Regions from separate parts of the Streptomyces sp. NPDC102258 genome, predicted to be linked through region 1. Evidence: riboswitches for the same ligand, from Rfam matches in the RefSeq annotation. Region 1 holds a riboswitch; the other holds the start of a gene.
The links. Region 1 has a riboswitch for cobalamin ahead of ACZ6ZT_RS09410 (ribonucleoside-diphosphate reductase subunit alpha). Riboswitches for the same ligand answer to the same signal wherever they lie in the genome.
Positions count from the first base shown of each region.

Region 2: another riboswitch for cobalamin. It lies ahead of ACZ6ZT_RS08330 (energy-coupling factor ABC transporter permease); the one in region 1 lies ahead of ACZ6ZT_RS09410 (ribonucleoside-diphosphate reductase subunit alpha).

Region 1 is NZ_JBVJLO010000004.1:323,467-326,894, forward strand. Features, by position in the region: gene ACZ6ZT_RS09395 (carbon starvation CstA family protein) at 1-397, shown strand, start outside; gene ACZ6ZT_RS09400 (CstA-like transporter-associated (seleno)protein) at 394-591, shown strand; gene ACZ6ZT_RS09405 (Uma2 family endonuclease) at 647-1,231, opposite strand; cobalamin riboswitch at 1,344-1,476, shown strand; gene ACZ6ZT_RS09410 (ribonucleoside-diphosphate reductase subunit alpha) at 1,623-3,428, shown strand, end outside.
Region 2 is NZ_JBVJLO010000004.1:78,125-81,552, reverse strand. Features, by position in the region: gene cbiQ (cobalt ECF transporter T component CbiQ) at 1-633, opposite strand, end outside; gene ACZ6ZT_RS08335 (energy-coupling factor ABC transporter substrate-binding protein) at 637-1,035, opposite strand; gene ACZ6ZT_RS08330 (energy-coupling factor ABC transporter permease) at 1,041-1,739, opposite strand; cobalamin riboswitch at 1,768-1,985, opposite strand; gene ACZ6ZT_RS08325 (AMIN-like domain-containing (lipo)protein) at 2,036-2,554, opposite strand; gene ACZ6ZT_RS08320 (SsgA family sporulation/cell division regulator) at 2,631-3,038, opposite strand; gene ACZ6ZT_RS08315 (L-serine ammonia-lyase) at 3,283-3,428, opposite strand, start outside.

The sequences.
Region 1 (3,428 bases):
CACCCTCACCGCGAGCTACCAGAAGGTCTTCTCCGACGACGTGAAGGTCGGCTTCTTCGCGCAGCGGGACAAGTACCAGGGCGGGATCGACGCCGGGAAGGTGCTGGCGCCCGCCAAGAACATGGACGAGATGCACACCGTGGTCACCAACGCCACGGTCGACGGCGTCCTGTCGGTGCTGTTCGCCGTGCTGATCCTGATCGTGCTGGCGGACGCGGCCCGGACCTGCCTGCGGGCCGTCTCCGACCCGGGCTCGGTGCGGCTCTCCGAGGTGCCGTGGAGCCAGTCGCGGATCGTCGCCCCGGCCGGGCTGATCGCGACCGCCGAGGAGAAGGCCGAGATGGCCGCGGCCGGCCTCGACAGCGGCGGCGGCCGGGCCGCGGAGCCCGTCCGGTGAGCCGGGTCCGCGGGGCGCTGGCGAAGGCGCGGTACTTCGTACGGGAGTTCTCGGGCGAGGCCGCGTACGACCGTTACGTCGCCCACGCCCGCTCCCACGACCCGCACGCCGAGGTCCTGACCCGCCGGGCCTTCGAACGGGCCCGGACGGACTCCCGCGAGGCCGACCCCCGCGAGGGCTTCCACTGCTGCTGACCCCCCGCCACCCCCGAAGGGCCGCTCCGTGAAACGGGGCGGCCCTTCGTCGTGGTCAGCGCACCCAGTCCTTGAGGACCTCGGTCTGAAGAGTGATGCCGACCGGGTCGGGGAGGGCGATGTCCGTGCCGTACGGAACGATGTGGACGCTCTCGTACCGTCGGCCGTGGGGCTGGCTGTAGACGGAGACCTCGCACTTGGCCCGGTCGATCAGGAGGTAGACGGGAATGCCGGTCTCCGCGTAGGCGCGGGGCTTTTCGACGTGGTCCCGCCGGTGGGTGTCGGCATCCCAGGAGGTCACCTCGACGGCCATCAGGACCGGCTCGGGATCGACCCAGTCACCGTGGCCGACAAAGGCGTCCGGATGCGCCAGGACCGCATCGGGGATGGCCCGCCCGGTCCGGTATTCCTCCGCCTTGATCCCCTGCCCCGGATGCAGGAACAGATCGGGCCGCGACTGCAGGCAGATCTTGAGCAGCCACTGGATGATCCGACCGTGGTCTCCGTCCGGCATGGCTTTGCTCCTGATGACCCCGTCGATGAACTCCAGCCGCGTCCCCTCCCGCTCGCGAGCCGCTATGCGTGCCACGGCCTCGAAGTCCTCGGTCGGCATGTGGGGCCTGTGGGTCATCACGGTCATGCCTCGCTCACCTTCCTCGACGGTGCTGTCTCCGACGATAGCGGAGAGGTACCTCACCGGGACGCGGCGTTGTGGGCCGACACTACATGTGGGGGCTACCGCATCCAGGCGCCCCCACATGTATGCTCAGGGCTGCTGTCGCCGCAGGGGAATCCGGTGCGAATCCGGAACTGTCCCGCAACGGTATGAAGTGCACCCTTTCGTGCTCCGCAAGTCCGAGGACCTGCCGACAGCGCGCCCGGCTCGACCGATCCGGGTGCCGACCACGTCCGGGCCTCGCGGTTGGGCCGGGGGACGCCATGCGGTGGGGTACGCGTACCCGCACGCCCGCATGCGCCCGCCCGTGCTCCGCCCCACCGATGACCGGGCCGAGCGAGGGAGAGCTCCCCCCGTGACCATCGCGCCCGCCGCACCGCGCGCCGAGTCCGACCAGCCCGCAGCCGAAGGCCCCGGGGCCGCGCTGCTGCGCACCCTCACCGAGCTGACGGCCGACCTCCCCGACACCGACCCCGGCCGGGTCGCCGCCGCCGCCCTGCGCGGCCGCAGCTCCGTCGCGGACGAGGCCGAACTGCGCGGGCTGGCCACCGAGGCAGCCGCGGGGCTGATCTCCGAGGACCCGGCGTACTCCCGCCTCGCCGCCCGCCTGCTCACGCTGGCCGTCGCCGACGAGGCCGCGGGCCAGGGGTCCACCTCCTTCGCCGAGTCCGTCGCGGTGGGTCACCGCGAGGGCCTGATCGCCGACCGCACCGCCGAGTTCGTGGCCCTCCACGCCGCCCGGCTCGACGCCCTGGTCGCGCACGCGCTCGCCGAGGGCGCGGACGACCGCTTCGGCTTCTTCGGCCTGCGCACCCTGCACAGCCGCTACCTGCTGCGCCACCCCCTCACCCGTCAGGTGATCGAGACCCCCCAGTACTTCATGCTGCGCGTGGCGTGCGGCCTCGCGGAGAACGACTCGGTCCAGGCCGTCGAGGAAGTCGCCTCCCTCTACCGGCTGATGAGCCGCCTGGACTACCTGCCGTCCTCCCCCACGCTCTTCAACTCCGGCACCCGCCACCCGCAGATGTCCTCCTGCTACCTGCTGGACTCCCCGCTGGACGAGCTGGACTCGATCTACGACCGCTACCACCAGGTCGCGCGCCTGTCCAAGCACGCCGGCGGCATCGGCCTGTCGTACTCCCGCATCCGCGCCCGCGGTTCGCTGATCCGCGGCACCAACGGCCACTCCAACGGCATCGTGCCGTTCCTGAAGACCCTCGACGCCTCCGTCGCCGCCGTGAACCAGGGCGGCCGCCGCAAGGGCGCCGCCGCCGTCTACCTGGAGACCTGGCACGCGGACATCGAGGAGTTCCTGGAGCTCCGCGACAACACCGGCGAGGACCAGCGCCGCACCCACAACCTGAACCTCGCCCACTGGGTGCCGGACGAGTTCATGCGCCGGGTCAACGCCGACGCCGAGTGGTCGCTGTTCTCCCCCGCCGACGTGCCCGAGCTGGTCGACCTGTGGGGCGACGACTTCGACGCCGCCTACCGCAAGGCCGAGGCCGACGGGCTGGCCCGCAAGACCATGCCCGCCCGCGACCTGTACGGCCGGATGATGCGCACCCTCGCGCAGACCGGCCAGGGCTGGATGACCTTCAAGGACGCCTCCAACCGCACGGCGAACCAGACCGCCGAGCCGGGCACGGTCGTCCACTCCTCCAACCTCTGCACCGAGATCATCGAGGTCACCAACGACGGCGAGACGGCCGTCTGCAACCTCGGCTCGGTCAACATGGGCGCCTTCGTCGTGGACGGCGACATCGACTGGGAGCGCCTGGACGAGACCGTCCGCACCGCGGTGACCTTCCTCGACCGCGTCGTGGACATCAACTTCTACCCGACCGAGCAGGCGGGCCGCTCCAACTCCCGCTGGCGGCCGGTGGGCCTGGGCGCGATGGGCCTCCAGGACGTCTTCTTCAAGCTGAAGCTGCCCTTCGACTCCCCCGAGGCGAAGGCCCTGTCCACCAAGCTCTCCGAGCGCATCATGCTGGCCGCGTACGAGGCCTCCTGCGACCTCGCCGAGCGCAGCGGCCCCCTCCCGGCCTGGGAGCAGACCCGCACCGCCCGCGGCGTCCTGCACCCCGACCACTTCGACGTGGAGCTGAACTGGCCCGAGCGCTGGGACGCCCTGCGCGCCCGCGTCGCCACGTCCGGCATG
Region 2 (3,428 bases), 250 kb from region 1:
GCCGTCGTAACCGCGCCCGGCCAGCCCCTCCTGGAGCCGGGCGGCGCGGTCGAAGGCCCGGACGAACGTGGTCGCGGCGAGCCCGGCCAGCGAACGCCACACCGCCGCCCGGCCCGTCTGGCCGAGCCGGGCCGCCTGGGCCCGGCGGACCCGCGCCATCGAGTCGAGCAGCAGGAAGCCGATGCGGTACATGACGAGTGCCACGTCCACCACCGGGGCGGGCACCCCGGCCCGCACCAGCCGGGGCAGTACGTCCGAGACCGGGGTGGTGAAGGCGAACAGCAGCACGCCGAGGGAGGCCGCCGAGGTGCGCAGCAGGAGTTCCGCCGCGTGCCGGGGCCCGTCCGGGGCCAGGGCGACGAACCCGGCCGGGCCGCCCACCGACACCAGCAGCGGCAGCGCCCCGGTCACGCAGAAACCGAGCGGCACCCGGAAGGCCCGCCACAGCTGCCGGCCCGCCACCCCGGCCGGGCCCAAAAGCACGGCGAGGGCGGCGGCCGCGACCAGCGGTCCGCCGGGCCAGGGCGGCAGGCAGACGGCGGTGACCGTCAGCCCGAGCCCGAGGAGGGCCTTCTCCAGCGGGTGCCGGCCGCGCCAACGGCTGGAGTGGGCCGCCACGTCGATCGGCAGCACCGCCTAGGCCTCCGGCGCGGCGGGGACGGGGGCCGCCGGGCCGGCCGTGGCCCCCGGGCCCGCGACCGGGTCCACCGCCGGGTCCGAGGCCTGGGCCGTGGCCAGGGCCAGGCCCTGCCGACGGCCCTTGCGGATCCCGAAGTAGTACGCGAGCACGCCCGCGCCCAGCGCCGCCTGGAGGGCGAACAGCGCCGACTCGACCTCCCCGGAGGGAGGTTCGTACAGCGGGGAGAACCAGGGCTTGTAGTCCGGCTCCAGTTCCGTGATGGCCGTCTGCGCCTGCGCGTCCGCGCCCGCGAACGGCTCCTCCTTGTCGTCGCCGAGCCCCAGCGCGAGCGGGAGCACGGCGAGCGCCGCCACCAGGAGCAGCAGCAGGGTGTTGATCTTCGCGTTCCGGGTCAGGGCCATCAGAGCGCCGCCTCCCGGCGCGCCCCGGCGGTGCCGGTCATCCGCGCGACCCCGAGCCGGACCAGGTCCGACCGGCTGGACTGCATCAGCAGCCGCATCACGAGGACGGTCAGCAGCCCCTCGCTCACCGCGAGCGGGATCTGGGTCACGGCGAAGATGCCGGCGAACTTCTCCAGGGAGCCCAGGAACCCGCTGGAGGGGTCCGGGAAGGCGAGCGCGAGCTGTACGGAGGTCACGCAGTAGGTGACGAGGTCGGCGACGAACGCCCCGGCGAAGACGGTCACCATCAGCGGCGCACCGGACTTCCGCAGCAGCCGGTAGGCGGCGTACCCGGCCCAGGGGCCGGCGATGGCCATCGAGAAGACGTTCGCGCCGAGCGTGGTCAGGCCGCCGTGCGCGAGCAGCAGCGCCTGGAACAACAGGGTGATCGTGCCCAGGACCGCCATGATCGGCGGCCGGAACAGGATGGCCCCGAGTCCGGTCCCGGTCGGGTGGGAGCAGCTGCCCGTCACCGAGGGGATCTTGAGCGCGGACAGGACGAAGGTGAACGCGCCGGACGCGCCGAGCAGCAGCGTGCTCTCCGGGTTGGCCTTCACCTCGCGGGTCAGGGCGCGGACACCGTGGACGACGAACGGGGCCGACGCGGCGCCCCAGGCGGCCGCGTGCAAGGGGGGCAGGAACCCCTCGGCTATATGCATGTGTGGGAGACCTCTCCAGCACCTCGTGGATGGACGACGCGCCCCGGCCGGTCTCCTGGCTTACGGGTCATGATGCCCGGGCTCCGCCTTCCCGGTCCCCCGCGGTCTCCCGCGCGGGTCCAGTGGCTTCCCGCAGGAGTGGAGCCGGACTTCCCGATCACAGTGGCGAGGGCCGCACCGGTTTCCCACCGGTTTCCCGAACACCAAGGCTTGTTGACCCTAGTCGCCCGGGCGGACCGGCAACAAACCCGCTCCCCGGAGGGACGCGGTCCGCCGGCGGCGCCCGGGCGGCCGGTTCAGCAGGTGGCCGGGTGGGCGACGTCCACCACGTACCGCTCGGGCGAGTGGAGGACGCTGGTGGTGAAGGCGGGCGGGGTGTCGAAGGCGGCGCCGAAGGTCACGTACCCCTCGTAGTCGCCGGTCAGGGCGAGGCCCTTGAGCTTGCTGAGCCCGATCTGCTGGAGCTTGGGCCCCTGGTAGACGTTGTGGCCCGCGTCGTCGTGTGCGGCGGCGGGGTGCAGGCGGATCTCCAGGAAGTACGTGCCCGCCAGCGGGACGGGCTTGCCGGACCCGTCGTAGACCAGCTCGGAGACGGGCGTGACGGTGACCGGCGGGGCGGCGCCCTGCAGGTCGATGACGATCCGGTCGTACGTGCAGTGACCGCCCCAGCGGGCGTTCACGACGAGCGGGGTCGCGGCACTGACGGCTGGGGCGGCGGCCGATGCCGGGGCGCTGAGCGCGAGTCCGGCGGTGAGCAGGGCGCCCGTGGCCAGGGCCACGGTCCGGCGGCGGCGCGGGCTGAGCGGGTGACGCATGAAGTCCCCCCGATTCTCGTGAGACGGGGACTGCCTGTCACCCGGGAAGACACCGCCGGGGACCCCGGCGGTTCCCTCAGTGCGCCAGCAGCGCGCTCAGTTCCGCGTCCAGGTCGTAGTGGCGCCGTTCCTGCCCGCGCGGGACCAGGTCGGTCATCCGGCGGCACAGCTCCCGTACGTCCTTGGCGCGGGCGGAGACCACGCAGCTGTGCCGGCCGTTGCTGAAGGCGAGGAACACCCGCGGTTCGGTGCCCCGGCGCAGCGGCCACACCTGGATGTCGCCCTCGCCGGTGCCGCAGGTCTGCCCGTCGAGGAGCAGCTCGCGCGAGAACACCCAGCGGGCGAGGTGGGTCCCGGCGCCGCGGAAGTCGACGGCCAGCTCGTACGGCCGGTCCGTGCGGTACACGAAGGTGCCGGTCAGCGGGACGGTCAGCGGTACGGCCTCCAGCCGCAACGGCAGGACGCGGTGCTCGGTGGTGGCCATGGTGGCTCTGCCTCTCTTCGCGCGGTGGGCTCACGGGCCCCCCTCGGGCACGCTAGCCGACGATCCCGGCCCTCCCCGGGGCCGAAGGTCCCGAGCGCGGGGGCCGCTCGGCCCGATCCCGGGACCTGCCCGGCGCCTACCCAGGGTCCGCGCGGATCCGCGCCGCCGGCCGGGACGCGCACGAGCCCGCCCTCCGGGGGAGGGCGGGCTCGGGGGGCCGGTCAGCGCGCGGGGGCGGGGCCGGTCAGCACTCGATGACGTTGACCGCGAGACCGCCGCGCGCGGTCTCTTTGTATTTGACCTTCATGTCGGCGCCGGTCTCCTTCATGGTCTTGATGACCTTGTCCAGGGAGACCTTGTGGGAGCCGTCGCCGCGCATCGCCATCCGGG